One region of the Sphingobium sp. VMM genome, then DNA from elsewhere that is predicted to be linked to it. Evidence: riboswitches for the same ligand, from Rfam matches in the RefSeq annotation. Region 1 holds a riboswitch; each other region holds the start of a gene.
The links. A riboswitch is a leader RNA that binds a small molecule or an ion and turns the genes downstream of it on or off. The one in region 1 is predicted to bind cobalamin.
Positions count from the first base shown of each region.

Region 2: it holds a riboswitch for cobalamin, as region 1 does, so the genes downstream of both, ACUCV3_RS18465 (TonB-dependent receptor plug domain-containing protein) here and ACUCV3_RS04130 (TonB-dependent receptor plug domain-containing protein) in region 1, are expected to answer to the same signal.
Region 3: it holds a riboswitch for cobalamin, as region 1 does, so the genes downstream of both, ACUCV3_RS17620 (TonB-dependent receptor plug domain-containing protein) here and ACUCV3_RS04130 (TonB-dependent receptor plug domain-containing protein) in region 1, are expected to answer to the same signal.
Region 4: it holds a riboswitch for cobalamin, as region 1 does, so the genes downstream of both, ACUCV3_RS21175 (cobalamin biosynthesis protein CobG) here and ACUCV3_RS04130 (TonB-dependent receptor plug domain-containing protein) in region 1, are expected to answer to the same signal.

Region 1 is NZ_JBXGSI010000002.1:360,033-367,599, forward strand. It holds gene ACUCV3_RS04125 (peptidase) at 1-819, opposite strand, end outside; gene ACUCV3_RS04130 (TonB-dependent receptor plug domain-containing protein) at 822-2,810, opposite strand; cobalamin riboswitch at 3,002-3,246, opposite strand; gene ACUCV3_RS04135 (copper resistance protein B) at 3,309-4,169, opposite strand; gene ACUCV3_RS04140 (copper resistance system multicopper oxidase) at 4,166-5,905, opposite strand; gene ACUCV3_RS04145 (RNA polymerase sigma factor) at 5,912-6,487, opposite strand; gene ACUCV3_RS04150 (periplasmic heavy metal sensor) at 6,484-6,918, opposite strand; gene ACUCV3_RS04155 (hypothetical protein) at 6,921-7,223, opposite strand; gene ACUCV3_RS04160 (copper resistance protein CopC) at 7,324-7,567, shown strand, end outside.
Region 2 is NZ_JBXGSI010000015.1:44,485-52,051, reverse strand. It holds gene ftsY (signal recognition particle-docking protein FtsY) at 1-569, opposite strand, end outside; gene mtaB (tRNA (N(6)-L-threonylcarbamoyladenosine(37)-C(2))-methylthiotransferase MtaB) at 569-1,810, opposite strand; gene dapF (diaminopimelate epimerase) at 1,813-2,625, opposite strand; gene ACUCV3_RS18475 (energy transducer TonB) at 2,683-3,306, opposite strand; gene ACUCV3_RS18470 (threonine ammonia-lyase) at 3,376-4,365, opposite strand; cobalamin riboswitch at 4,505-4,746, shown strand; gene ACUCV3_RS18465 (TonB-dependent receptor plug domain-containing protein) at 4,918-6,762, shown strand; gene ACUCV3_RS18460 (FecCD family ABC transporter permease) at 6,775-7,567, shown strand, end outside.
Region 3 is NZ_JBXGSI010000014.1:14,740-22,306, forward strand. It holds gene ACUCV3_RS17600 (aminopeptidase P family protein) at 1-845, opposite strand, end outside; gene ACUCV3_RS17605 (S9 family peptidase) at 956-3,028, shown strand; gene ACUCV3_RS17610 (acyl-CoA thioesterase) at 3,028-3,426, shown strand; gene ACUCV3_RS17615 (ABC transporter substrate-binding protein) at 3,439-4,299, opposite strand; cobalamin riboswitch at 4,366-4,558, shown strand; gene ACUCV3_RS17620 (TonB-dependent receptor plug domain-containing protein) at 4,695-6,650, shown strand; gene ACUCV3_RS17625 (DUF1636 domain-containing protein) at 6,650-7,057, shown strand; gene cobT (nicotinate-nucleotide--dimethylbenzimidazole phosphoribosyltransferase) at 7,054-7,567, shown strand, end outside.
Region 4 is NZ_JBXGSI010000019.1:62,835-70,401, reverse strand. It holds gene ACUCV3_RS21185 (beta strand repeat-containing protein) at 1-2,774, shown strand, start outside; AL1L pseudoknot at 3,122-3,238, opposite strand; partial or broken gene ACUCV3_RS21180 (transposase) at 3,134-3,519, opposite strand; cobalamin riboswitch at 4,019-4,230, shown strand; gene ACUCV3_RS21175 (cobalamin biosynthesis protein CobG) at 4,511-5,563, shown strand; gene ACUCV3_RS21170 (precorrin-8X methylmutase) at 5,563-6,192, shown strand; gene cobI (precorrin-2 C(20)-methyltransferase) at 6,189-6,911, shown strand; gene cobJ (precorrin-3B C(17)-methyltransferase) at 6,908-7,567, shown strand, end outside.

The DNA.
Region 1 (7,567 bases):
CGCCACCCAGGTCAGCGTCAGGATGCCGAAGAACAGCCCGGCCATATGATGCCACCACCACAGGCCGCGATAGGGCGATCCGATGCTGCCGTCGCGGCGACGGCGCAGCCGGGCGATGCCGACCCACAGGCCCGTGATCGTGAGGAAGCAGCCGATCAGCGAGGTCCAGATGACGACCTGGCTCCACAGCGCGCCATCCTGCCGCAGGATCGTGGGATAGAGCCAGTGCGGCACCGCGCCGAGCCAGCCCCAGAAGCGCTGGAAACGGGTGGTGAGCTGCACCACTTCCCCGCTCTTGCCCGAGACATAGGCCTGCGTCCCGGCCGCATCGGCGTAATCGACACGGTAGAGCGGCGCATTGCGGCGGAAGGTCTGGACCGTCCACTGGTCCATCTCCGTCTGGGCGACCTGCCCGACCGGGCCGGCAATGGCGCTGTTGCGTCCGAATTCGCGCGCGATCCTGTGGATATTTTGCGGATCGACCTGCTCGACCGCTTTCCCCGACGCCCAGTCATGGGTGCCAGCGGATACTCGCATCTGGGGAATGGTGCGCGTCGGATCGAGCGCGGGCGTCACCCGCAATACGGGCCACCCCGCCATCATCTCGATCCGGGCGGCGGACAGCATCATGGCGTCGGGCAACATCCCCGCCCTTTCAGCCGACAGCTTGAGGGGCGTAAGCCCCCCAAGCTGCGCGGCCGGTGTCAGGCGCGGATAGTCGACATAGAGCATCACGAAGCCGGACAGGCACCACAGCGTCATGACGGCGCCGATGAGGATGCCCAGCCAGCGATGCAGCAGCAGGACCGGCCGCATCATGGTCAGAAGCTCAGGCCATAGCTGACCCGCAGCGTGCGCGGCACGCCCCGGTAGAAGTAGAGGAAGCGGCTGTTGCTGCCGTCCAATACTCCTGCATCGCTGACCGCCGAGCGATAGCCGGTGGAGGCGTAATCGCGGTGGAACAGATTTTCGACATTGATGCCGAACCGGTTGCGCCGCGCCTGATCCAGCCACAGATGCGCGCCCGCATCGACCACGGCATAATTGCCATAGTTCATCCGGCCAAAGCCCGATGCGGTCGACCAGACATCGCCCACCCAATTGGCCGACAGATTGGCGCCGAAGTGGCCGGTCTGCGGCGCATAGACGATCGCGGCGCGGCCATATTGTTCCGGATTGCGATCGCGCTGCACCGAACTGCCCTGATTGCGGACGCGCGACCAGGTGTAGCTGGCCGACAGGCCCCAGCCACCGGTCAAATTCGCGTTCAGCTCCAGTTCGGCGCCCCTGGCCCGCACCTTGTCGCTGACGTTGATATAGGTGCCTTCCGGAAAGGCCGGATCATCATAGGTGGTGTCGATCAGGTCGGTGATGCGCCGGTTGAACCAGGTCGCTTTCCACCGGATCGCCCCGCCCGCCAGCGCGCCACCCAGCGCGGCGTTGAGGTTCAGGCTTTCCTCGGGCTTCAAATTCGGGTTGCCGACCTCGCAACAGGGATCATTGCCATAGAGCTGCGAGGCGTCGGGCAGCACGAAGGAGGTGCCGCCATTGGCCTCCACGAACAGCGCCTCGCTCACATCATAACGGCCCGAGACGTTCCAGATCGTCTTTTCCGATCCCTTCGCCTTGTTGTAGCGCAGGCCCGCGGCGATCCGTCCCTTGCTCGACAATTCGTCATTGGTGCGCAGCTGGAAGACGCCGGCATGGACCTGTTCATCGGTCGGCGCGATCAGCAGGACGTCGTCGCGGCCGTTGAAGCTCTGGAAATCATAGCCGATCAGCGTGTCGATGCCGCGCAGCATGTTGAGCTGCACCACCGCGCTGCCGCCATAATCCTGATAGCCCCAGAAGGTGCCGGCCGGGTAGATGACCTGCGGCGGCCCCGCCGGAATGGGGTTGCGGATCTGGACATAGGCGGTCTTCCAGTCGTGGAAATAGCCCTTGAGGAAGAATTGCACCCCATCCTCGCCGGTATAATCGAGGCGCAGGCTGGCCACTTCCTCATTGCGGTCGTTGCGGCTCTCCTTCGTCCGGGTCGCGCTGATATTGTCGAGATCGGCCTTGGTGTGCTGGTAGAGCGCGTTGAGGCGCAGGTCCGGCGCGATATCATATTGATATTTGATGCCCGCCGACCAGAGATCATAGCCGCGCGCGCGATCGGTGGCGCTGGGCTGCATCACGTCATAGGGACGATAGCCGTCCGACTGGCTGCGATTGGCCCAGACCACGAAGCGATGCTGGCCGATCGCGCCGCGAACATAGCCATCCAGGCTAGTGCCGGCAAAGCTGTCGAGGCTGGCATTGACTTGGCCGCCCAGATCATCGCTGAAGTCGCGGGTGACGACATTGATGACACCGGCCGCCGCCTGGGTGCCGTAGAACAGGCTTTCGCCGCCTTTCAGCACCTCGATCCGCTCGATCATGCTGGCGGCCATGGTGTCGTTGGGCGAGGTGCCGCCATAGAGGCGGTTGTTGAGGCGGATGCCGTCCATCGTCCACAGCACATCCTTGGTGCGCGATCCCTGCAACGCAATGTCGACATAGCTGAACGGCCCGGACTGCGACCGGATGAACAGGCCCGGCACCCCTTCGAGCGCGCGGGCGGTATCGATCGCGGCGGCATCGCGGATCTGCGTGTCGGTGACGATCTCGATCGCATGGCCATAGCGCGACAGCTGCTGCGGCAGCGTCTCTTCCAGGCTGGTGCCGGTGACGACGATGCTGTCGCCTTCTCCTTCGTCGGCCAGAGCCGGCGATGCAAAGGCGAGCGAAAGGGCCAAGGCGGCCCGCGAAACGATAATGGACTTCATATATTCCCCCATCCGGCGCCGCGTTCGACGGGCGGGGGCAACCTTCACGAGCGGCACGCGCGCGAACGTCCGACACACGCGCCGGCCGGGCGCCCATGGGCAACCGACGCGCGTTTGTCGCAGCGGCCCCAGCCGCTCGTTCGTCGCTCAGACGGAAGTTACCGTGCCGCGGCCATCCCCTGGACCAAGGCAAGAGCGACCAGACGCCGGCAGGTCTCCTGGCTCACGGGTCATCGCTTGATGCACGGCCTTCCCAGGCCTCGCAGGATTTAGCGTCCGGCCCAGTGGCTGGCGGATCGGTCATTCTGCCGTCCGCACATGTACATCGCGCTCACCGCTTACAGTTGCAGGGACAGCTGCGGATTTGGACAGTCACCCGTCCGCACCGCATTCCCTATTAAGCCCCTTTCGGGACACCGGCGCGATCATGATCCCATGCCGTGCGGCGCAGGATCGGCGGGATCGATAATCGAATATCAGGCGGGCTGCAAGCGCCTCTCAGAACCAGGCGCGCAGGCCGATCACTAGGCTGGTGGCCGACGGCCTATCGCCGGCAGCACGGGCATGGTCGGCCGTGTCGCCCAGCTTGCGTTCCCAATTGACGCCGACATAGGGCGCGAATTCGCGGGCAATCTCGTAGCGCAGCCGCAGCCCCAGCTCGATATCGGACGGGCCGGCGCCGATCCCCAGTTCGGGCACGGCCTGCGCCGCCAGATTGAACTCGGCGGCGGGCTGCAGGATCAGCCGCTGGGTGATGCGCTGGTCATAGCTCGCCTCCAGCCGCAGATGGGCGTCGCCCCTGGTCGACAGGAAGGCTTCGGCCCCGACCTCGAACCAGTAAGGCGCCAGGCCGTCGATGCCGATCACCGCATAGCTGCGGTCCGGCCCTTCGCCGAAATCCTGCCGCACGCCCGCCTGCAGGTTGAACCAGGGGTCGATCGCCCGGCTGTAGAGCGCCTGCACCTCGGCCCGTTCGAGCGATCCGCCGACCGTCCCCTCACCCTCGCTCTTGACCGCGAAGCGGTTGATGTCGCCGCCGATCCAGCCTTCGCCTTCCCAGGCATAGCCATCCGCGCCCTTGCCGGCGCGATATTCCAGCCGATCGAGCATCCATTGCGAATAGGTCATGCCGCCCCCTTCCGCGATCATCGCCGCGCGGGCGCTGGCCATGGCGGCGGGGTCATAGAGCGCGTCGGCGGCATGGTCGGTCGGCACCGGCGGGGCCGTGCCTTGCGGGATGGCGGCGTCGGTGGTGGGCATGCTGTGGCCCATCGCTCCATGGTCCATCTGGCTATGATCCATCGTCTGGGCCTGCACCGGCGCAGCGGCGGCGAGCAGCAGGAGCGCGATCAGCTTCATGCCGCGTCCTCCTCGTGGCGGACCGTCACGACCCGCATCATCCCGGCATGCATGTGCATCAGCATATGGCAGTGGAACGCCCAGTCGCCCAGCGCATCGGCGGTAAGGTCGAAACTCACCTTGCCGCCGGGTAGCACATTCACCGTATGCTTGCGCGGATTATGCGCAGCCTCGCCGGTCACCAGTTCGAAGAAATGGCCGTGCAGATGGATGGGATGGGGCATCATCGTGTCGTTGATCAGGGTCACGCGCACCCGTTCCATATGGCGGAAGGCGATCGGCTCCGCCCCTTCGGACAGCTTCACCCCATCGAACGACCACATATAGCGTTCCATGTTCGCGGTCAGGTGGATGTCGAGCGATCGGGTCGGCGTGCGCAGGTCGCTGTTCGGCGTCAGCGACCGCAGATCGGCATAGGTCAGCACGCGATGATCGACATCCTCCAGCCCCGTCGGCCGGTCGGCGGTGCGATCGGCCGGCATCGGCGACAGGGTGGCGACGCCCGGCCCCATTTTCACGCCGGGCGCGACCGACTTGTCGCGCATCTTCATGCTGTGGCCGGACATGCTTTCATTGGCCGGCTGGCTGAGGTCGATCACGCCGCCATGGCCCATATCCATGCCGCCCATGTCCATGCCCATATCCTTCATGCCCAGCAGCGGCCGGGCGCGCCGGGCCGGCACGGGCGCGACCATGCCGACCTGCGGCGCCAAGGTGGCGCGGACCAGGCCCGACCGGTCGATCGCCTCGGCAATCAGGGCATAGGGTTTCGCTTCGCCGGGCTGGACGATCACGTCATAGGTTTCGGCAATGCCGATCTGGAACTCGTCGGTCTCGACCGGCTGCACATCCTGCCCGTCGCATTGGATCACGGTCATCGGCAGGCCGGGCAGGCGAACATTGAAATTGGTCATCGCCGACGCGTTGATAATGCGCAGCCGCACCCGCTCGCCCGGCGCGAACAGGCCGGTCCAGTTTTCGGCCGTGCCCATGCCGTTCACCAGATAGCTGTAGGTCGCGCCGGTGACGTCGGAAATATCGGTCGGGTCCATGCGCATCGCGCCCCAGTCGATCCGGTCCTTGAGGGCCTGATCCTTCCCCGCCAGCAACCCGGCCAGCGTCTGGCGCTGCATGTTGTAATAGCCGCCCATCTGCTTGAGCCGTTGCAGCAACCTGTGCGGATGGACCGGGCTCCAGTCGGCGAGCAGGATCACATGCTCCCGGTCATAGGCCACCGGATCGGCGCCGGCGGGATCGATGATGATCGGGCCATAAAGGCCCATCGCCTCCTGCATGCCGGAATGGCTGTGATACCAGTAGGTGCCGGCCTGCCGCACCGGGAAGCGATAAGTGAAGGTTTCGCCCGGCGCGATACCGGGGAAGCTGATGCCGGGCACGCCATCCATCTGGAAGGGCAGGATCAGCCCGTGCCAGTGGATCGAGCTATCCTCCTTCAGCCGGTTGGTGACGGCGATGTTGACATGCTGCCCCTCGCGCAGGCGGATGAGCGGCGCCGGTGTGCCGCCATTGACACTGATCGCATGGGCCGATCGGCCGCCGGTCGCAAAATGCCCGTCGCCGATGCTGAGCGCGATCGCCTCGCCCGACAGCGCGCCCTGCGCCGCGTCCTGCGTGCCGGTGGCGGCCCAGCCGGGCAAGGCCTGCGCCAGTGCAAGCGCGGCGCCCCCCCGGATCAGGCTGCGGCGGTCGACAGGGAGGGAAGGCAGGTCGGTCATGCTGCTCTATACGCGGTTCGCGTCGCTTTCCCTCAACATCTCCTGCAATTGCCGGCGGGCACGGTAAAGGCGGGTTTCCACCGCCTTTTCGCTGACGGCCAATATCGCCGCGACCTCGGCCTGGCTCATGCCCTCGATCCCGCGCAGCAAAACCACCTCGCGCAGCGCCACCGGCAGCGCCGCTACCGCCGCCTCGATCCGGGCGACGCCAGCGCGGGACTGGGCCGCCTGCTCGGGATCGGGCGCCGCGTCGGCGACATGGGCGGCGTCCTCGATCGGCCGGGCGAAGCTGAAAAAGCGACGCACCGCGCGGCGGCGGGCCCAGTCATGGCATTTGTTGATCGTGATCCGCGCGATCCAGCCGCGAAAGGGCCGGCGTCCATCATAGCGGGCCAGCGACGCAAAGGCGGCGACGAAGCTTTCCTGCACGATGTCCATTGCCGCGTCCGCATCGCCGACATGGCCGCGGGCCAGCCGATAGACGGCATCGCGGTGCCGCCGCATCAGCGCGCCATAGGCCGCCTGCCGCCCGGCCAGCGCCTGCGCCGCCAGCGTGGCATCATCGGGATCGTCGGCTATCACCCGGCAGGCTGGGTCAGCGCCTTGACGACGGCGGCGTCGAACAGCGCGGCCTGATCGGGCCGCAGCACGCCGCGCATCGCGAAGATGTGCTTCAATGTTTCCTTCTGCAATTCGCCCATTGCCTGGTGCGACCGGTCGACCGCCTGGGCGACGCGCGGGCCATAGCCATGTTCGGCGGCGATCGCCGCGGCCAGCCGCTGATTGTCGGCGCGCATTTCCGCGTCGAGCGCCGCCTTGCGCTGGGCGAAGGCGGCTTCCAGATCGGCGATGCGCTGCTTCTGGCCGGCGTCCAGCGTCAGCCGATCATGGAGCAGGGCATGAACTTCATTCTCCACCGGCGGCGCGGGCGCGAGCCAGGTGCGCGCAACCAGCACGGCGGCCAGCGCCGCGGCAAAGGCGACCAGCGCCACCAGCCAATAGCGTTTGCCCATGCCTATCGCTCCAGCAGGCGCGAGGGCGCATAGTCGGACATGCCGATCAGCAGCGGGCCGGGCGCCGCCTGCGCCGGCTGCGCGGGCACGCTACTGCCGATCCAGCCGATGCCGATCGCCATCACGCCGGCCAGCATCAGGCTGCGCCGCGCGACGCTGCGTTCGCGGCGGCGGTCCAGCCCCTGCATCACCGCAGCCTCCAGCCCGTCGAAGCGCGCCGCCGCCGGCGCGTCGCGCAGCCCGGCCAGCATGTCATCCAGATCGTCCATCGTCCCGTCCTTCATGTCCTGCCTGACGATACGCATCCGGCCGGCCCATCCCTCGAACAAAATAGCGCGGCGCGTGAGGGATGCGACAGGACAATGCGTATTCCCCTGCAAGACGCGCATTTTTTCGGAGTTTGCCATGCCCCGCCTGCCCCTGATCGCTGCTGCCCTTGTGCTGACCGCCCTGCCCGGCGCCGCCTTCGCCAAGCCGCAGCTCGTTGCGGCCAACCCCGCCGCCAATGCCAGCGTTGCCAAGCCGACCCGGCTGACCCTGGGCTTTTCCGAAGCGCTGCAGGCCGACCATAGCAGCATCACGCTCACCATGACCGGCATGCCGGGCATGGCCGATCATCCGCCAATGCCGATCAAGGGCTTCACCACCG
Region 2 (7,567 bases), on a different contig from region 1:
TCGATGCCGGTGACCGTGGCCTGCTTGACCGCGTCGAACACGATGCCCGCGGCGTCGCCGCCTTCCTTGCCGGCGACGATGGGCACGCCGAGGCGTTCTGCCCAGACCTTCAATTGGCCGATCGCGGCCGCGCGGAAGGTGTCGCCCGCCGCCAGCATCACGCCATAATCCTGTTCCAGGAAATTATTGGCGAGCTTGGCGATGGTGGTGGTCTTGCCCGATCCGTTGACGCCGATCACCAGGATCACCTGCGGCCGCGGAAAGGCCTCGATCTCGAGCGGGCGGGCGACCGGGGCCAGCACCTTCTCGATCTCCTCCGCGATGATCTCGCGCAGATATTCCTCGGTCAGTTCCTTGTTGTAGCGCCCCTCGGCGAGGCGATCACGAACCCGGCCGGCCATGGCCGGGCCGAGATCGGACATGATCAGGGCTTCCTCGATCTCGTCGAGGGTCTGGTCGTCGAGCGCGGCCTTAGTGAAAAGGCCGGTCAGATTCTCGCCGAGCTTGTCGGATGTGCGCTTGAGGCCGCCGAAGAGGCGGTCGCGCCAGCTGGTGCCGGTGTCAGTCATTATTGCGCCTCTTGCGCGATCAGCGCGCCATTCTCAAGGCCGCTGATGCGGGCCGCGACGATCGTGGAGGGGGGCTGGGGCGTGGTGAAGCGCACCGGCGCGAAATTTTCCGCATGGCCCGACAGGCCGTTGCGTTCGACCAGCACCGACTGGCGGGTGCCGACCAGGCGAGCGAGCCAGGCGTCGCGCTGGGCCGCGCAGGCGTCGCGCAGCAGTGCGGCGCGCGCCTTGATGGTGGCGCGATCCAGCTGGGGCATGCGCGCGGCCGGCGTGCCCGTGCGCGGCGAATAGGGGAAGATATGGCCATGGACGATGTCGCAATCGGCGACCAGCGCCAGGCTGTTGGCGAACATGGCCTCATCCTCGGTCGGGAAGCCGGCGATGATGTCGGCGCCGATGCTGATGTCCGGGCGGGCGGCCTTCACCCGCTCGACGATGCGCACCGCGTCGGCGCGGCTATGGCGGCGCTTCATGCGCTTGAGGATCATGTCGTCGCCGGCCTGTAGCGAGAGATGCAGATGCGGCATCATCCGCGGCTCATGGGCGATGAGGTCGAACAGCCGCTCGTCAATCTCGACACTGTCGATCGAGGAAAGGCGCAGCCGGGGCAGGTCCGGGACATGCTTGAGCAGTCGTTCGATCAACTGGCCGAGCGACGGGCTGCCGGGCAGGTCGGGGCCATAGCTGGTGACGTCGACGCCGGTCAGCACGATCTCGCCATAGCCCGCATCGACCAGCTGCTTGGCCTTGTCGATCACCGCGCCGGCGGGGACGGAGCGGCTGTTCCCCCGGCCATAGGGGATGATGCAGAAGGTGCAGCGATGGTCGCAGCCATTCTGCACCTCCAGAAAGGCGCGGGCATGTTCGGCAAAGGCGCTGGCCATGTGCGGCGCGGTGTCGCGCACGGCCATGATGTCGGAGACATTGACCTTATCCGCCACCGGGGCGAAGGCGGCGGCCTCCAGCTTCTCCCGGTTGCCGATCACGCGGTCCACTTCCGCCATGGCGGCGAAGGTCTGGGGTTCGGTCTGGGCGGCGCAGCCGGTGACGAGGATGCGGGCGTCGGGGCGGTCTCGCCTGGCGCGGCGGATCGCCTGCCGGGTCTGGCGCACGGCCTCGGCCGTCACGGCGCAGCTGTTGACGACGATCAGGTCGTCCTGTGCGCCGGCCATTTCGCGAATAGCCTCGCTCTCCGCGATGTTGAGCCGGCAGCCCAGGGTGATGATGTCGGGACCAGCCACGGTCAGAAGCGGTCCCAGTCCGCCTCGCCGTCGAACACATGGGTGGCGGGGCCGGTCATGCGGATCGTGCCGCCCGGCGCCCAGTCGATCTCCAGGTCGCCGCCCGGCAGGCTGACCGTCACCGGGCCGACCATCAGCTTGCGGCGGATCGCGGCGACGGCGGTGGCGCAGGCGCCGGTGCCGCAGGCGCGCGTAAGGCCGGCGCCGCGTTCCCAGACGATCAGGTGAAGATGTTGCGGGCCGACGACCTGCGCGAAATTGACGTTCACGCGGGCGGGGAAGAGCGGGTCATGCTCGATCAGCGGGCCGAGCCGTTCGAAATCGACAGCGTCCAGATCCTCGACGAAGAAGATCACATGCGGGTTGCCGACATTGACGGCGGCCGGCGCGGGCAGGTCTTCCCAACTCGCGCTCATGGTCAGCGTGTCCATCGGATAAGCGAGCGGGATCGCGTCCCAGTCGAAGCGGGGCGCGCCCATGTCGACGCTGGCGCCGCCGTCCACGCCCTTGGCATCGAGCAGCCCGGCCCTGGTGCGGATCAGCACATCCTTGCCGACGAACAGCGGCACGCAGCGCGTGGCGTTGCCGCAGGCTTCCACTTCCGAACCGTCGGAATTGAAGATCAGCATCGACACGTCGGCCTGATCACCGGGGTCGGCATCGCCGATGACGATCAACTGGTCGCAGCCCACGCCGGCATGGCGATCGGCAATGGCGCGGGCGCGCGCCTCCGTCATCGCGACCGGCGCTTGGCGCGCGTCGATCACGACGAAATCATTGCCCAGACCATGCATCTTGGAAAAGCGGCTCATCATGGCGCCGCATTTAGTGTGGCGGGGCGGAAAAGGCGAGTCTTGGCTGTGCGGGCGCCGCTATTGCGGGGAAACGCGAAAGCCGACGAGCATGGCGCGTACAAAGGGGATGGCTTGGCCTTCATTATCCTTGCCAGCTTCCAGAGTTAAGGCGCTGGCCTGGGTGCAGGCTACATCGACCAGTTTTGCCTCATCTGGTTTGACGCCCTGGCAATGGGAGACATGCCCGGATGTGTCGACCTTCACGACGATACTGGCAGTTGTTTCGCGCGCGCCATCGGGCAGATTGCTGACCTGTAATCCCAGATCAACGGGTGGTGCGGCAGAGCGTTCGGAGCCCGCCTTGCCCTGGCCATTGGAGCGCCACCACCTGACACGGCTGTGCCATTGGCTGTGGATGGCGCTACCCGTTTCGTCCGTGGCATGCGTGAACTTCGCTCTTGCCAGTATCAATGCGCAGGTTTTCCGATCCAGGGCAGTGGAGCCGCTAGATTGGGTGATGTCGCATCGTATCGCTTGACCATTGGGCGCGATCAGCAATGCGAAAAATGTAGTGCCCTCACCCTGTGGTCGCTTGTCGTCAGTAGGATAGTCCAGCGAAGTGACCCAATCCCCCGGATAATTGGCTGGTGTCGCGTTCACAAGCGCGACGGCATGGATCAGTACCGATACGATTCCCATCATTTCCCCTAAAGCCGACCCTCGCGGCATCCCCAGACCAGACTAAGGGTGACCGATTGGAAAGACTAGCGGTCAAGCGCCCCCGCCAATGATTGCGGCATAATCCTGCGGATCGACATTGGCGCCGGAGATGACGAGGGCGGTGGCGCCGTCGGTCGCTGGGGCGAGGCCGGCAAGCATGGCGGCGAGCGCGACCGCGCCGCCCGGTTCGACCACCAGCTTGAGCGTGGTGAAGGCGAAGCGCATCGCGTCGCGCACCTGATCGTCGCTGACGACCAGACCGCCTGCGAGCAGGGCGTGGTTGATCGGGAAGGTCAGCGCGCCGGGGCTGGGCGCCAGCAGCGCGTCGCAGATGCTGCGCGCGTCGGGCGAGACGCTTTCGCGCGTGCCGCTGGCGAGCGAGCGGGCGGTATCATCGAAACCGGCGGGTTCGACCGCATAGACGCTGATGTCCGGGCGGGCGGCCTTGACCGCCGTGGCCGTGCCCGCGACCAGGCCGCCACCACCGCAACAGACGAGAATCTGCGTGAGGTCGGCGCCGGCGGCCTGCGCTTGCTCCAATATCTCCAGGCCGATCGTGCCCTGGCCGGCGATGATGAAGGGATCGTCGAAGGAGGGAACCAGCGTCGCGCCGCGTTCGGTGGCAAGGGCGGTGGCGATTTCCTCGCGGCTCTGGGTGAAGCGGTCATAGGGGACGACCTCGGCGCCCAGCGCGCGGGTGTTGGCGGTCTTGATCGCCGGCGCATCGGCCGGCATCACGATCGTGGCGGGAATGCTGAGCAGGCGCGCGGCAAAGGCGACGCCCTGGGCATGATTGCCCGAGGACCAGGCGACGACGCCCGCCGCGCGTTCCGCAGCGTTCAGTCGGGCGAGGCGGTTATAGGCGCCGCGGAACTTGAACGATCCGCTATGCTGGGCCCCCTCGAACTTCACCAGCACACGCCGGCCGCAGAGATCGTTCAGCGCGGCATTCTCGATCAGCGGGGTGCGGACCGCCGCCGGCGCGATCAGCCGCGCGGCATCGGCGACGTCGGCGGCAGTGATGGCAAGCGAATCGGACATGTCGGCTCCTTCGGTAAGAGGCCCCTGCATAGCCGCCCGCCGGCGCCGCGCAACGATCCGCCGGGGCGATCCTGGCCCGCTTGGCAGGGCTTGTGCTTTGGCTTATGGGGGCCGCGCGCCGGGGCGGTCAAAAGCCCCGGACGCGCATGATCGCGCCGGTGCCCGCAAGGGCTGAAAACGGGAATGCGGTGCGGGGGGCGCAGCCCTTCCAAATCCGCGGCTGTCCCTGCAACTGTAAGCGGTGAGCGCGATGCGCAGGGTTCCCAGGCTCTTCAAAAGGGGAGGGCCGGAACCGGCCACTGGACCGCCAAGTCCGGGAAGGCTGGCGCATCGCTGCCCTGACCCGCGAGCCAGGAGACCTGCCGGCGTCTGGTCGCTCTTGCCCTGGCCCAGGGGATGGCCATGGCGCGGTGTTTCCGTCGAGCGACGCCCATGGCGGCCGGGGCCGCATCGGTGCGTGGGGCGGGGCGCTGGCGTCTTCCCGATCCTCACGCAGCGACCGCTTGTGCGGACGCCCCGGTTCCAAATCGACGGACGCCGGGGGACGATAAAATGAAGATGTTGGGGATTTCGCTGATCGCATTGCTGGCCGCTACGCCGGCATTGGCCCAGGATGACGATATCGTCGTCACCGCTTCGGGCATTGCGCAGCCGCGCGACGAGGTCGGCCAGGCGATCACGGTGATCGATGCCGACACGATCAGGACGCGCCAGGCGGTCGATGTCGTCGACCTGCTCGCCACCACGCCGGGCGTCCGCTTCAGCCGCAACGGCTCCACCGGCGGCGTGACCGGCGTGTCGCTGCGCGGGGCGGAGACGACCCAGACGCTGGTGCTGATCGACGGGGTCAAGGTCAACGACCCGAGCGGCATCGGCGACGGCTATGATTTCGGCCATCTGCTGACCGGCAATATTCGCCGGATCGAAGTGCTGCGCGGCTCCAACTCGGTGGTCTATGGCAGCCAGGCGATCGGCGGCGTGGTCAATGTGATGACCGGCGCGCCGAGCGAGGGTTTCGAGGTCAATGCCTCGGCCGATTATGGCTATAGCGACACGCTGAATGCCAAGGCCGATGTGTCGGGCACGCGCGGCGCGGTGTCGGGCGGCGTCGGCGTTGCCTATTTCAACACCGACGGCATTTCCTCGGTTGGCCGGTCGTTCGGCGGCGTGGAGAAGGACGGCTATGAGAATATCGCCACCAACGCCAAGCTGAAGATCGCCTTTTCCGACAGCCTGAGCCTCGACCTGCGCGGTTACTATATCCATGCGGATCTCGACTATGACAGCTTCTTCGGCGCGCCGGCGGACAGCAGCGACGTCAGCAAGCTGGACCAATATGTCGGCTATGCCGGAATCAACCTGGCGCTGCTCGACGGCAAGCTGACCAACCGCGCTGCCGTCACCTGGCTGCGCAACGATCGCGACTATTATTTCGTGCGCGGCACTGACCCGGACTATGGCTATTCGGGCACCAATCTGCGGTTCGAATATGAGGGCGTCTATGCCCCGGTGGATCAGGCCAAGCTGATCTTCGGCTATGAGCATGAGCGGCCGGACTATGAGTATTTCGGCTTTGGCGACATAGCGAGCGCGAAGGCGAACATCGACAGCGTCTATGCGCTGGCGGTGGTGAAGCCGCTTGCCGGCCTGGCCGTCACCGGCGGGCTGCGCCATGACGATCATAGCCAGTTCGGCGGCGCGACCACCTTTGGTGCCAACGCCAATTACACGCCGAACGCCGGCGCCACCAATATCCGCCTCTCCTATGGCGAGGGGTTCAAGGCGCCGTCGCTCTATCAGCTCTACGACACCTATAGCGGCAACAGCGCGCTGCGGCCGGAACGGTCGAAAAGCTATGATATCGGCTTCGACCAGAGCCTGGACGGGGACAAGGCGGTGCTGTCGCTGACCGCCTTCCGGCGCGATACCCGCAACCAGATCAATTATGATTATGCGACCTACACCTATGGCAATCTGGACCGGACCCGCGCCAAGGGCGTGGAAGCGACGCTGACGCTGAAGCCGGTCGAGGCGCTGACGGTGGCGGCATCTTACAGCTATGTCGATGCGCGCGACCGGTCGGGCGGGGCCACCGACGGCAATCGCCTGCCGCGCCGCGCCGCCAATGCGGTGAGCGTGTCGGCCGACTATCTCTGGTCCTTCGGCCTGTCGACCGGCGCGACCCTGACCATGGTCGGCGACAGCTATGACGACACGGCGAACACCCGCCGGCTCGACGGCTATGGGCTGGCCGGGCTGCGCGCGTCCTTCCCCGTGGGCGACCATCTGGAAGTCTATGGCCGGATCGACAATCTGTTCGATGCGGATTACGCCACCGCCTATGGCTATGGCACCTATGGCCGGTCGGCCTATGGCGGCGTGCGTGTCCGCTTCTAAGGGGCGGCGCGCATGAGCGGGCGGCGGCATCCTTTGTTGCTGCCGGGGCTGATCGGCCTGCTGCTGGTCGCGGCCATCGCGTCGGTCGCGCTGGGATCGGTGACGATCGCGCCGGCCCGCATCCTGGCGGTGCTGGCGGGCGGTGGCGATATGGTGGCGCGCGCGATCGTCATCGACCTGCGCCTGCCGCGCATGGCGATCGGCCTGCTGGTCGGCGCCATGCTGGGCCTGTCGGGTGCGGCATTGCAGGGCTATCTGCGCAATCCGCTGGCCGAACCTGCCGTGCTGGGCGTATCCAATGCAGCGGCGCTGGGCGCGGTGATCGCGCTCTATTTCGGCCTGTCCGAACTGCACCCGATGGCGTTGCCGCTGCTGGCGATCGTTACCGCACTGGCGGCGATCGGCGCGCTGTTCCTGCTGGCGGGACCATCGGAAAGCCCGTTGACGCTGATCCTGGCCGGCATTGCCGTCGCGACGCTGGCGGGGGCGGGGATCAGCCTGGCGCTCAACCTGTCGCCCAATCCCTTCGCCGCGATGGAGATTATGAGCTGGCTGATGGGCAGCCTGGAAAATCGCAGCATCGACCATCTGCTGCTGGCGCTGCCCTGCATCGCGGTCGGCGCGGCGCTGCTGCTCTATGACGGGCGCGCGCTCGATGCGCTGACCCTGGGCGAGGATGGCGCGCGGGCGCTGGGCGTCGACCTGTCGCGGGCGCGGCTGCGGCTGATGGCGGGGGTGGCGATTGGCGTCGGTGGCGCGGTGGCGGTGACCGGATCGATCGGCTTCGTCGGCCTGATCGTGCCGC
Region 3 (7,567 bases), on a different contig from region 1:
TCGAGCGCCTCGAAGATGGCGGCAACGGCCCGCTCGGGGTCGGCGACGACGGTCTTGCCCTTGAGGTCGGCGAGCGCATCGGCAAAGGCGGCGCGGTCATGGATGCGCACCGCATTGCCCAGATGCTTGGCAACCGCCTCGTCCATCTTCTCCGGCGCAACATAGAGGTCGGCGGTGGCATCGGCATGGACGATGGCATAGGCGAGCGCGACCGGGGTGCGCTCGACATCCTTGCCGCGGATGTTGAAGGCCCAAGCGATCGAATCGAGCGCGGAGAGGACGGCGGCGTCCGCCTTCTTCGACACCAGCCAGTCGGCGATGTCGGCGCGTTTCTCGGCCGCATTCTTGCCGGCATAGCGATCCTCATGGACCACCAGCTTGGCGTCGCTGGGCGCCGGGCGATCGGGCCAGACGGCGTCGACCGGATTGGTGTCGACCGCCACCAGCTCCGCGCCCTTCTGGGCCAGCGCTTCGGTGGCCTGCTTCACCCAGGCGCGGGTGTGCAGCCAGGAATCATAGCCGATGCGCGCGCCTTCGATCGCATGGTCCTTCAACCAGGCGGCGATCGAGGTCTGCGGCACGCTTTCATATTGCCAATGGGCGCCGTCCACCTGCTCGCGCACCTGCAGCGTATAGCGGCCGTCGACGAAGATCGCGGCCTCCTCCGGCAGGACCACGGCGCTGCCGGCCGAACCCTGGAAACCGGTCAGCCAGGCGAGCCGCTGGGCATAGGCGCCGACATATTCGCTCATATGCTCGTCGGTCAGGGGGACCACGAAACCATCGAGCTTCTGGCGTACCAGCTGGGCGCGCAGGGCCTTCAGGCGATCTTCATAACTGGACATCGAACTTCCCTTGGATCATTCCGGCCTCTTGCGTTGGCCATAATGCCGACAACATAGAGGGGCCGGCGCGCTTATTCCAGCGCAGCCCCCGTCTGGACCATGGATAGTTAATGACCGATCAAATGCAGCCGCCCCTGTCCCCGCCGATCGCCGAACGCCGCCCGCACAGTTTCGCGCATCATGGCATCACGGTGGACGATCCTTACGCATGGCTGCGCGACCCCGGCTATCCCGACGTCAAGGACAAGGATGTGCTGGCCTATCTGGAGGCCGAAAACGCCTGGTTCGAGGGCGCGATGGCGCCGCACAAGCCCCTGCTCGACACGCTGTTCCACGAGATGAAGGGGCGCATCAAGGAAGATGACCAGTCGGTTCCGCAGAAGGATGGCGACTATATCTACTGGCGCGCGTTCGAGACCGGGGCGCAATATCGCAAATGGTATCGCAAGCCCGCAGCAGGCGGTGACGACCAGCTGATCCTGGACGAACCGGCGCTGGCGCAGGGTCATGACTATTTTCGTCTGGGCGCCATGTCGGTCAGCCCGGATGGCCGCTATCTGGCCTACGCCATCGACACCAATGGCTCCGAACGGTTCGAGGCGCGGATCAAGGATCTCTTTTCTGGCGAGATATTGCCCGAGGTGATTCCCGACACATTGTCGTCGCTGGTGTGGACCAGCGATTCAAAGGGGCTGCTCTATGGCCTGGCCAACGAGAATTGGCGGACCGACAATGCGCGGCTGCACTGGCTGGGCCAGAGCGTCGAGAGCGATGTCGAGCTGTTCCATGAGGAGGATGAGGGCTTCCGCGTCTCGATCGGCCTCACCTCATCTGAAAAATGGATCGTCATCGCGACCGGCGACCATGTCACCAGCGAAGCTTGGCTGATCCCGGCCGACAATCCGACCGCGACGCCGTTGCTCGTCTCCGCGCGCCAGCCCGGCCGCGAATATGATGTCGATGAGCATGAAGGCACGCTCTACATCAAGACCAACGACACCCATCCCAATTTCCGGCTGGTGAAGGCATCGCTCGATGCGCCCGACCAGTGGGATGAGGTGATCGGCGCCGACGCTCATTTCTACCTGACCGATTTCACCCTGTTCAAGACCTTCTACGTCACCGAAGGGCGGCAGGACGGGCTCGATCAGATCGAGCTGCGCGACTATGCGACCCATGCGGCAAAGCGCATTCCGTTCCCGGAAGCCAGCTATTCGGCGAGTCTCGACGACAATCCCGAATATGAGGTGACGAAGCTGCGCATCGGCTATGAATCGATGGTCACGCCCGACACCATCTATGATTATCATCTGGCAACGGGTGAGCTGGAGATACTCAAGGTCCAGGAAATTCCCTCGGGCTATGACGCCAGCCGCTACGCCACCGAGCGGCTGATGATCCCGGCGCGCGACGGGACGCAGATTCCGGTGTCGATCGTCTATCCCGCCGACTTCCCCCGCGACGGCAGCGCGCCGCTGCACCTTTATGGCTATGGCGCCTATGGGCTGGCGATGGAGCCGGGCTTCTCGACCAGCCGCCTGTCGCTGCTCGATCGCGGCTTTGCCTTTGCCATCGCCCATATTCGCGGCGGCGACGATATGGGCCAGCAATGGTATCTGGACGGCAAGCTCGACAAGCGCACCAATACCTTCACCGACTTTGTCGATGTCGCGAAGGGGCTGATCGATCTTGGCTATTCGGCCAAGGGCAGGATCAGCATTTCGGGCGGATCGGCCGGCGGCGAGCTGATGGGCGCGGTCATCAACTCCGATCCCGACCTGTGGGGCGCGGTGGTGGCACATGTGCCGTTCGTCGACGTGCTCAACACCATGCTGGACGAAACGCTGCCATTGACGCCGGGCGAATGGCCCGAATGGGGCAATCCGATCGAGGATGAGGCCGCATTCCGCACCATACAGTCCTATGATCCCTACACCCATGTCAGCGCCCAGGATTATCCGCCGCTGATGGTGACCGCCGGGTTGAACGACCCGCGCGTCACCTATTGGGAGCCGGCCAAATGGGTGGCGAAGCTGCGCGCGACCAAGACCGACAAGAATATCCTGCTGCTCAAGACCAATATGGGCGCGGGCCATGGTGGCAAGTCGGGCCGGTTCGAGAGCCTGCACGAGACCGCCGAGGAATTTGCGTTCATCCTGTGGCAGCTGGGAGTGGAAGGCTGATGGCGTCGAGCTTCACCAAGCAGTTCACCGCGCAGGCGCAGCATATCGATGTGCTGGGCCATGTGAACAATGCGGTGTGGGTGCAGTGGATGGAGCAATTGTCGGTCGAACATTGGATGACCGATGCCGACCCGGCCCATGTCGACGCCTATATCTGGGTCGTGACCCGGCATGAGGTCGATTATCGCGGCAATGTGGTCGAAGGCGATGTCGTGTCGGGCCGCACCTGGATTCCGGAAGGACCGCGCGGCGCGCGGTTCGACCGGCTGATCGAGTTCACCGGGCCGGACGGCAAGGTGAAGGTGTCGGCCAAATCCACCTGGGCGATGATCGACAAGGAAAGCGGCCGGCTGATGCGGGTGCCGGCCGAAGTCGCCGCCAACTTCATCGAGGACTGAGTCGGCCCAGCCTCAGCGGGCGCTGACGGCCTGGGAGAGGGCGCGGGCCGCCTGCACATAGGCCGGTCCGCCGCACACGGTCCAGGCCTGGGGCAGGCTGATGCGCGCTATGTCGCGCAGCACCGGATGATGCAGCATTTCGGTGCCCTGGTCGGTGATGCGGTCGGTGGCGCTCTCGACGATCAGATAGTCGGGCCGGGCGGCGACCATCTCCTCCAGGCTGACCTGCGCGATCACCGGCTTGCCAAGGTCGGCGGCCAGGTTGCGCAGCCCCGCCCGCGTCATCAGGTCGTCGACCAGCGTGCCGGTGCCGGTCATGTAGCCGCGCCGCTGATAATAGGCCGCGACTTTGGGCTTCGGTGCGCGGGGCAGGGCGGCAAGCTCCCGGTCCATCCGCGCGATCATCGCTTCGCCCCGGTCGGCATGGCCGATCGCCTGCGCCACCGTGCGGATCGACGCGACGATATCGGCATAGCTGTCCGCGCTTTTGAGGTCGACGGCGGGATAATGCTGGGCCTTGAGGATCGCGATCGCCGGGTTGCGCCGCGCCGGCATGCCGATCACCAGATCGGGATTGGTCGCCAAAATCTGCTCGGCCGATCCGTCGAGGATGGGCAGGCCGCGGGTCGCGGCAGCCACTGCCGACATCTGCCGATCGCCGGCATTATGGGTCAGGCCGGCAATCTGGTCGCGATCGGCCAGCGCCACCAGCAGCTGGTCGGCGCACAGGTTGAGCGACACGATCCGTTGCGGACGTTTGCTGGCATTGGCAGGCTGGCGAGCGGTGGCCGCCCATAATGTGGCGCCGCCGATCAGGGCGATCACCAGGGCGATCATCCCCTTGCCGGGGCCGATGGGGGCAAATATCCGCATGGCCACCTCCCTTAGCCGGCGCGCTCCGCCAAGCAAGGAAGATTGACGCTCCAGTCGGGCTCGCCTATCGCCCGGACTGCGACAGGTTCCCCGGCAACGGGGATGAAAAGGGAATGGGGTTCAAGACCCCGGCTGCCCCTGCAACTGTGAGCGGCGAGCCTTTGTGCCACATGCCATTGGGACCGCAAGGTTCTGAGAAGGCGGCATGAATCAGCGATGACCCGTGAGCCAGGAGACCTGCCGGTCGCGGTCGTCCTTCGCGCGGACAGGGTGTGCCGAGCGGACGGGGGTGAACCCGCGTGGCGACAGGTGGACCGCAAATTGCGGGGACCATGTCGCGCCCGGCCGGGCACCGATATCGTCCCTGGGATGCGGTCCCTCGTCCGGGGGCTTATGTGTTCAAATATCTGACTTTCTGTTCTTTCCTTCTCTCCACCACCGCTTTCGCCGAAGAGGCGCAGCAGGCACCATCGCCCGATGCCGCCGCCGATGCCGGGGCATCCTCGATCCTCGTCACGGCGACCCGCCTCGCCACGCCGGTGGATCAGGTGCCGGCCTCCGTCACCGTGCTCGACAAGGCAGCGATCGACCGGGCGCAGGATCTGGGGGTCACCGAATTGCTGCTGCGCACGCCGGGTGTCAGCATCTCGCGCAATGGCGGCTATGGCACGGCGACGTCGCTGCGTATCCGTGGCGCCGAGTCCGACCAGACCGTAGTGGTCATCGACGGGGTGAAGCTCAACGATCCGTCCTCGACCGGCGGCGGCTATAATTTCGCCAATCTGCTGGTCGGCGACGCCTCGCGCATAGAAGTGCTGCGCGGTCCCCAGTCGACCCTGTGGGGCAGTCAGGCAATCGGTGGCGTCGTCAATGTCGTCACCGCCATGCCCGAACAGCCGCTGGAGGGTAGCTTCGATATCGAGGCGGGGTCGCGCGACACGGTCAGCGCCCGCGCGGCATTGGGTGGGAAGACCGGCCCGGTCAGTTGGAGGATCGGCGGCCAGAGCTTCACCACCGACGGTATTTCCGCGATCAGCCCGGCCTTTGGCGGCAAGGAGAAGGACGGCTATACCAACCGCAGCGTCACCGGCCGGGTAGAGGTTGCGCTGGCGGACGGGATCAGCGCCGATCTGCGCGGCTATTATTCCGATGGTAAGGTCGATTTCGACGCCACCAGCGCGGACAGCCCCGCCTATGGCACCAATTGCGAATTTGTCGGCTATGCCGGCCTTAACGTCGCACTGCTCGACGGCCGCTTCCGCAACCGTTTCGGCTATGGCTATACCGACACCGATCGCGACAATTACGACCCGCGCAACCCGCGCAAGCAGACGTTCGACGCGGCGGGGCGCAACCAGCGGCTGGAATATCAGGGTAGCTTCGCGATCGCCGACGGCTGGACCGCGCTGTTCGGGGTGGAGAATGAGAATAGCCGCTTCCGCAGCGTGTCGCCTTCGGCGTCGCTTTCGGTGCCGATTTCCGATCCGGCTCGCGGCAAGGCGGAGATCACCAGCGTCTATGGCCAGCTCAATGCCCAGCCGATTACGGGCCTGACCCTGACCGGCGGGCTGCGCTATGACGATCATGATCGCTATGGCGGCCGCACCCTCTTTTCCGCCGGCGGCGTCTGGGCGCTGCCGACCGGGACGGTGCTGCGCGCCAGCTATGGCGAGGGGGTCAAGGCGCCGACCCTCTATCAGCTCTTTTCCGAATATGGGAACCAGGCGCTCGACCCCGAACGCGCCAATGGCTGGGAAGCGGGCGCGGAGCAGCGTTTCTTTGGCGAGAAACTGCGGCTGGGCGCGACCTGGTTCGACCGGACCACGACCGACCAGATCATCTATAACAGCTGTTCCTCCAGTTCGACCGATCCGCTCTGCTTCACGCCCGGCACCACCACCCGCCGCTATGGCTATTATCTCAATGTCGCGCGCGCCAAGGCGCATGGCATAGAGGCGCAGGCGGCGGTCGAGCCAGTCAAGGGGCTGACCATCGACGGCAATTATAGCTGGACTGTCGCGGAGGATCGTTCGGAAGGGACCGCGAACGAAGGCAATTGGCTGCCGCGCCGGCCGCGCAACAGCGCCAATGGTTCGATCAGCTATGCCTGGCCCTTCGGCCTCACCACCGGCGCGGCGGTGCGCTGGTCCGGCCACAGCTATGACAATGCGGCCAACACGACGCGGCTGGACGATTATACGCTGGTTGACCTGCGCGCCGAATATGCGCTCACCCCGGCGTTGCGCCTGTTCGCCCGCGTCGAAAATCTCTTCGACGAGAATTATATGACGGCCTATCGCTATGGCACGCTCGGCCGCAGCATCTATGCCGGCTTCCGGGGCCGCTTCTGATGCTCCGCCCCGTCGCGCCCGGCCCTGCCATCGTCGCCTGCAGCACCTGCCGCCATTCGGCCGAGGCGCGGGAGGATGGGGAGGGCGTGCGCGGCGGGGCACGGCTGACGGAGGCGCTGCGCACGGTGCAGGCCTCCGACCCGCGCTATGCCACCGTCGCGGTGCAGGACATGCCATGCCTGTTCGCCTGCCAGGATCATTGCACCGTCCATCTGCGCGCGCCGGGCAAGGTCGGCTACGTCATGGGGCGCTTTGCCCCGGATGCCGATGCGGCGCGCGCGATCCTCGATTACGCCATTGCCTATGCCGCCAGCGAGCATGGCCGCGTCGCCTTTCGCGAATGGCCCGAAGGCGTGAAGGGCCATTTCATCACCCGTACCCCGCCGGAAGGATTTGTCGTCGAATGAGCTTCGCCTCGATCACCGATTTCGAAAATGCCCTGGCCAATCTGCCGCCGGCCGAGGAACTGGCGAGCGCGGCGGCACGCGCGCGGCAGGCTGAGCTGACCAAGCCATTGGGTGCGCTCGGCCGGCTGGAGGATGTCGCGATCTTCATGGCAAGCTGGCAGGGGCGCGCGGTGCCGCGCCTGAAGCGGGCGCGTGCCGCGATCTTTGCCGGCAATCATGGCTTCACCGTCCATGGCGTCAGCGCCTATCCCGCCGCCGTGACCGCCCAGATGGTCGCCAATTTCGCCGCCGGCGGCGCGGCGATCAATGCGCTCGCCGGTGTCGCCGGGCTGGAACTGGCGGTGCGATCGATCGATCTGGACCGGCCGACGGCGGACTTCACCATCGCCCCGGCCATGACCGAGGAGGAGTGCCTGACCGCGCTGTCGATCGGCGCGGCGGCGGCCGAAGAGGATCTGGACCTGCTGGTCGTGGGCGAGATGGGGATCGGCAATTCGACCGCCGCCGCAG
Region 4 (7,567 bases), on a different contig from region 1:
AGGACGGCGCCGTGGTCGGCGCGCTCGCGTCAGGCGGCTTCGTCGTCAGCTGGGTCGATGCCAGCCTGACAGGCGGCGATGCCTCGGTGTCCAGCATCAAGGCACGCGTCTATGATGCCAGCGGCAATGCGACCGGCACCGAATTTCTCGTCAACACGGCCACCGCCAACGCCCAGCGCACACCCGCCATCACCGCGCTTTCCTCGGGCGGCTTCGTCATCACCTGGGCCGATTCCAGCCTGCAGGGTGGAGACGCCAGTTCGACATCGGTCAAGGTCCAGGTCTATGATGCCGCTGGCAACCGGCTGGGCACGGAATTGCTGGTCAACACCAACACCGCCAACGCGCAGGATACGCCGGTGGTGGCTGCACTGTCCAACGGCGGATTCGTTGTCAGTTGGCATGATTCCAGTCTTTTGGGCGGCGACAACAACAAGGACGCGGTCAAGGCCCAGATCTTCTCGGCCAGTGGCAGCAAGGTCGGCAGCGAATTTCTCGTCAATACGACGACCGCCGGCAATCAGCAGCAGCAGGCGATCATCGGCCTTGCCAATGGCGGTTTCGCCATTGTCTGGGCCGATAATAGCGGCGTTGGCGGCGACAATGACTATTATGGCCTGAAACTGCAGATATTCGACGCCAGCGGTGCCAAGGTCGGCGGCGAGAAACTGGTCAACACGACCATAGCCGGCGGCCAATTGGCGCCCAGCATCAGCGTCATGGCTGGCGGGAATATCATGGTCAGCTGGTCCGACTATAGCGGCGCGGCCACAGAAAATGGCACCGCAGGGATCAAGGGACAGATTTTCGACATCAACGGCGCCCGCATTGGTGGCGAATTTCTCGTCAATACTGAATCCCTCGGTGCTCAGGCCGATCCGGCGGTCGCCGGTGGCACCGATGGCGGCTTCGCGCTGGTATGGACCGATTATAGCGGCCAGGGCGGCGACAATCTGGGAACATCGGTCAAATATAAGCTGTTCGAACCGCTCGGCCCGCAAGGTGGCCCACCCGCGCTGATCGCCACGGCGGACAGCGTGGCCGGCGTGGAGGATCAGAGCATCACAATCCTCGCCTCGACCCTGCTCGCCAATGATGTCGATGCGGAGGGGTTGCCCATCTCGCTGGTCGGTGCATCGGCGATTTCCGGCGGCACGATCTGCCTCGATACCGATGGCAATATCGTTTTCACCCCTTATGCCAATTTCAGCGGCACGGCACTCTTTTCCTACGAGGTCGTCAACACCGTCGGGGTCGATGCGACCGGGCGGGTGAGCGTGGTCGTGGCCGGCGTCAATGACGCCCCCACCGCGAATGCCGACATTGTCAGCGTATCGGAGGACGGCTCCACCTTCTCGTCGGCCACCTTGCTGGCCAATGATGTCGATCCCGATCCGGGCGATGTGTTGATGCTGCAAGCCCTGCCGGCGACCACAACCAACGGTGTCGCGCTGACCCTGTCGAACGGGACGATCAGCTATGCGTCCGGTTCGGCCTATCAGTCACTGGCCGTCGGGCAGAGCGTCACTGATTCCTTCACCTATACGGTCAAGGACAATGCCGGCATGCAATCCAGCACCACCGTGACGCTGACGGTGATGGGCGCCAATGATGCGCCGACGACGCTGGCGCTGACCGGGAACATGGTGAATGAAAATGCGGCCAACGGCACGACCATAGGCACATTGAGCGCAAGCGACATCGATAGCGGCGATGTGCTGACTTTCAGCCTGACCAACACGGCGGGCGGACGCTTTTCGGTGGATGGGGCAACGGGGCTGATATCGGTCGCCAATGGCAGCTTGCTCGATTATGAAACGGCGACCTCCTACCAGGTGGTCGGCCGCGTGACCGACAGCCAGGGGGCCTATGTGGAATCGAATTTCACCATCGGCCTCAACAACATGCCAGAGCCGAAATATTTTATCGGCGACAATGGCGTGAATATCTTCACCGCTGCCACCAACGATCTGTGGACGATCAACGGGCTGGGCGGGGCCGATGTGCTGACCGGCAATGCCAGCAGCGACATCCTCTACGGCGGTTCGGGGAATGACACGCTCGACGGCGCTGGTGGCGCCGATATGCTCTATGGCGGCATCGGCAACGACATTTTCTATGTCGATAATCTGGGCGACCGGATCGTCGAATATTATGGCGAAGGCACCGACATTGCTTATGCCAGCGTCGATTTTACGATGGAAGACAATCTCGAAAAGCTGACGCAGACCGGCTCGGCCAGTATCGCGGTGGTCGGCAATGATTTCGCCAATACCCTGACCGGCAATGGCGGCAACAACCTGATGCGCGGCAGCCTGGGTGGCGATCTCATCGTTGGCATGGGCGGCGATGACGGCATCTATGGCGAAGAAGGCAACGACTTCCTGCAGGGCAATGACGGCAATGATCTGCTGGTCGGCGGCGCTGGCCTTGATGAGCTGACCGGCGGGGCAGGGTCGGACAGCTTCCTGTTCGATTCGCTGACCGTATCGGCCGATCGCGACACGGTGAAGGACTTTACGCCGGGCGAGGACATGCTCGTTTTCGCGCGCGGCATCTTCACCGCCTTTGCCTCGATGCCGAGCGGAAGCCTGCCGTCATCGGCCTTCTATGCCGGAACCGCGGCAACCGCACCGGACCAGTATCTCGTCTATAACAAATCGACCGGCGCGCTATATTACGACCCCGACGGCTCCGGCTCCCAGGCAATGGTCCAGGTCGCCTTCCTCAGCACAAAGCCGACGCTGACGTTCCAGAATTTCGGATTGGCGTAGCACTCGTCTGACAGGGAGGAGGAAATGCAGCGCCGCTTGTTGCGGCATTGCCGGCGCAGCACCAGGTCCGGAAAACGTGCGGGCGCACGGCGTCAATGCTGCATCGGTCGGCGGCAAGGTGAGCACATGCGGAGCCGGCCGGCTTATTGAAATCAGGCGTGTCTACGGTGAGAACGGTACCGTAGATCATGCAATCGCCACACGTCCGGTCAGGCAGGACGGGCCCCAGCAGAGTGGTTTCCAGATCTTTTTCCGTGTGCATCCCGCAGGGGCGGGGGCGGCCTTGCCGGGAATGCGAGAGGAGTCGACGGATCAGGCCGCTGTGCGATGCGCTCGTGATAGGTGGATGGGGCGATCTACAGGATGCTGCAGATTGGCTCGACCCCATAGGCATCGCGGTAATCGTCGATGAACGCGATCATCGCTTGAACGGGCGGTCGAGCTCCGCCTGGGCAAAATATGCCGATGCCTGGCGCAGGATCTCATTGGCCTGTCGCAGCTCGCGGACCTCGCGCTCCAGTGCCTTCATCTTGTCGGCTACCTCGGTCGGGACGCCCGCGCGCTTGCCGCTGTCGACCTCAGCCTTCTTCACCCACTCATGCAGCGTCTGCGGAACGCAGCCGATCTTCTCCGCAATCGAAACCACCGCTGCCCAGCGAGAGGGGTAATCACGTTCATGATCGATCACCATACGCACCGCGCGCTCGCGGACTTCCGGCGCAAACTTGTTCGTTGTCTTGCTCATACAGGCTCCACCTTCTCAGGAGTTGGAGCCTCCGGCAAACCCGGCGCGGTTCATTATAGGGGGATAGCCCGTTGCTACGCGAACGGCAGCTTCATGCGAGCTGGCCATTTGACCTTACCCTCCTGCGCGAGTTCCTCTGTCACAGTGGTGCAAATAGCTTGATGCTTGATGCGCCTAGGATGTGGCTGGAGAGCGAAAAATCCGGGTTGTCGATTGTGCCAACACGCTGTAGCAACAGGGTGTGCAGCCGTTGGCTGTACGCCAGCGTTTTCAAGGCCTTGTAGGGCGTGAGAATTTGACTGGGGCTCCTGCCGCCCCAGCCATAATTTCGGTATCCGACGCCGCGTCGCTTTCCTTGCTTCCGGTTTCCGTTTCGGCATCCTCCGTCGGTATGCCTTGGGCGTCGAGCCGGCAGCGGGACTGCCGATACACATTCCATGTCTTGGCGAAGCCCGATGTTTCGACTAGGGCATCATCGATGCGCCGGTTCATGCTGGTGCATTGCATAACTGACGCCGGTGTTCCGCAAGGAACTTAATCGGGAATGCGGTGCGGGGGCCTGGCCCCTTATTCCGTGGCTGTCCCTGCAACTGTAAGCGGATAGCGCGATGCACAAGCCCATGAGGGCAGCCACTGGACAGAGCGTCCGGGAAGGCGTGCATCCCGCAACGACCCGCGAGCCAGGAGACCTGCCGGCGTTTCGGTCGCTCTTGTCCTGACCCAGGGGTTGGTCATGGGACGGTCTCTCTTCCGTCTGGGCGGCGAAGCGTGTGGCTGGGGCTGCACGGCCGCGTGGTGTCGGGCGCCTGTCGCGCCTGCCTGCCGCCTCGCGCCGACCGGCGATGCCGGCAAGCCCCGCCTGGTTGCGTCCCGGCGCGCGGAGGATTTGCCTGTGAGCCAGACCGGCGCGGGCAGTGATAGGGCGACCGCGAACCATGCTGTGGCCCACGGGCCGGCCGTTCGGGGCTGGTGTCCCGATGCCTGGCGCCCGATGGCGGCGGGCGACGGGCTGATCGTGCGCGTGAAGCCGCGCCTTGGCCGTCTTTCGGCCGATGATCTGGCGGCGCTGGGCGAAGCGGCGATCGCCCATGGCAACGGCCTGATCGACATGACCCGGCGCGCGAACCTCCAGATCCGCGGCGTGCGCGACGAAAGCTGGCGCCCCTTGCTCGACCGGCTGCTCGACCTTGGCCTGGTGGACCGCGATGCCCGACGCGAGGGCGCGCGCATGATGATGGTCGCGCCGGACTGGCGCGAAGGCGACGACAGCCATCGCATCGCCAGTCAGTTGCTCGATCGCCTGGACGAACTACCGGACTTGCCGGGCAAGATGGGCTTCGTGATCGATGCCGGCGCCGCGCCGCTCCTGCCCAGCGAAGCGGGGGATTTTCGCATCGAACGGGCGCGCGATGGCGGCCTGATCTTGCGTGCGGAGGGGCGGGCACAAGGCGTGCCGGTGGACAGCGGCGGCGAAGTGGATGCGCTGCTCGCGCTCGCCCGATGGTTCGTGGAGAGCGACGGCGCGCGCGTGGGGCGCATGGCCCGGCATGATGCGCCCCTGCCGGATTGGGCAACGGGCACGGCAGAGGCGGCGTCGCCGCGTGCTCGGCTGATGCCCGGCGCATGGGATGGCGGCATGGCCTATGGTCTTCCCTTTGGCCGGATCGACGCGCGGCATCTTCTCGACGCGCCGGCCATGCGGCTGACCCCGTGGCGCATGCTGCTGGCCGAAGGACAGCTGCCCGGCCTGTCCGCCGACGCTGCCGACCCGTTGATCCATGTGGAGGCCTGCCCCGGCGCGCCTGCCTGCCCGCAGGCGAGCGTGGAGAGCCGCGACCTCGCCTGCCAACTGGCGCCCCATGTGACGGGCCGTCTTCATGTCTCCGGCTGCGCCAAGGGCTGTGCCTGTTCGATGCCGGCCGACATCGTGCTGACGGGGCGGGACGGGCGCTACGACCTTGCCTTCCATGCCCGCGCAGGGTCGGCGCCCGTCCGTCCTGACCTCACCGCCACCGACCTTCTTGCCCATTTCGGAGCCTGTTGATGCCCCATGATTATGAGAGGGACGGCGCGGCGATCTATCGCCAGTCCTTCGCCACCATCCGCGCCGAAGCCGACCTCGGGCGCTTTGCTGCCGAGGAGGAGCCGGTCGCCGTGCGCATGATCCATGCTGCGGGCATGGTGGACCTTGCGGCCCATATCCGCTTTTCACCGGGCTTTGCAGCGGTAGCGCGGCAGGCCCTGGCCGCAGGGGCGCCGGTGCTGTGCGATGCGCGCATGGTGTCGGAAGGGGTCACGCGCGCGCGCCTGCCCGCCGACAATGCCGTGCTCTGCACCTTGCACGAGATCGCCGTGCCGGACATGGCGCGGGCGATGGGCAATACCCGGTCCGCCGCCGCGCTGGAACTGTGGCGGCCGCATCTTGACGGGGCACTGGTTGCCATCGGCAATGCGCCCACGGCGCTGTTCCACCTGCTCGACATGCTGGAAGATCCGGCCTGTCCGCGCCCGGCGGCGATCATCGGTTGTCCGGTCGGCTTCGTCGGCGCGGCGGAATCCAAGGCCGCTTTATGGGCGGCGCAGCCGGTCCCCTGCTGCGTCGTCGACGGGCGGTTGGGTGGCAGCGCGATCACGGTCGCGGCGATCAATGCGCTGGCGAGCCGCGCGGAATGAGCGGCACCGTCTATGGCGTGGGCCTTGGCCCCGGCGCGCAGGACTTGCTGAGCGTGCGCGCCGACCGGCTGGTGCGGGGGGGACGGCATGTCGCCTATTTCCGCAAGGCCGGCCGACCGGGCCAGGCGCGCCGCATCGCGCAGGGCATGCTGCGGGACGATGCGATCGAACTGGCGATGGAATATCCGGTGACGACCGAAATTCCGGTCACCGACTCGCGCTACAATGACTGTCTTGCCGCCTTCTATGCCGACTGCACCGACCGGCTGCTGGCGATTGCGGAGGCGGGCGAGGATGTGGTCGTCTTGTGCGAGGGCGACCCCTTTTTCTACGGCTCCTTCATGCATCTGCACAGTCGGTTGTCGGGGCTGGTCCCGGTCGAGGTGGTCCCCGGAATCATGGGCATGTCGGGCGCCTGGAATGCGACCGGCCTGCCGATCACCTGGGGTGACGATGTGCTGACCGTCGCGATGGCGACCCTGCCGGAAGAGGAGCTGGTCCGCCGCATCCGCGATACCGACGCGCTGGTAGTGATGAAGATCGGCCGACACCTCGCCAAGCTGCGCCGTGCCGTGGCGGCGGCCGGGCGCAGCGATGAAGCATGGCTGGTCGAACATGCCGCCATGCCGGAACAGCGCGTGACCCGGCTGGCCGATGTCGACAGAGTGACGCCCTATTTCTCGATCCTGCTGATCCACGGCCAGGGGCGCCGGCCATGAGTCTTGCGGAGGGAGAGGGCGGCTGGATCGCGATCGCGGGGCTCGGGCCGGGGGACGAAGCGCTGGTGACGCCGGAGGTCGACGCCGCGCTGGCTGCCGCGACCGACGTGGTGGGCTATATCCCCTATGTCGCGCGGGTCGCGCCGCGTGCGGGGCTGGCGTTGCATCCTTCGGACAATCGGGTGGAACTGGACCGGGCGGCCCATGCGCTGGAGCTGGCGGCGCAGGGGCGTCGGGTCGTCGTCGTCTCCTCGGGCGATCCGGGCGTCTTTGCCATGGCGTCCGCCCTGTTCGAGGCGCTGGAGGCCGGCCCCGCTCCCTGGCGCGACATCGACATTCGCGTGCTGCCCGGCATCACCGCGATGCTGGCCGCCGCGGCGCGTGCGGGCGCGCCGCTCGGCCATGATTTCTGTGCGATCAACCTGTCGGACAATCTCAAGCCCTGGTCCCTGATCGAAAAGCGGCTGAGGCTGGCGGCGGAGGCGGATTTCGCCATGGCCTTCTACAATCCTCGCTCGGCGTCCCGGCCGGAAAGGTTCGTGCGCACGCTGGCGCTGTTGCGGGAACTTTGTGGCGATGCACGCCCGATCCTCTTCGCCCGCGCCGTGACCACCGCGCAGGAGACACTGCATATCGTGCCGCTGGGGCAGGCGCGG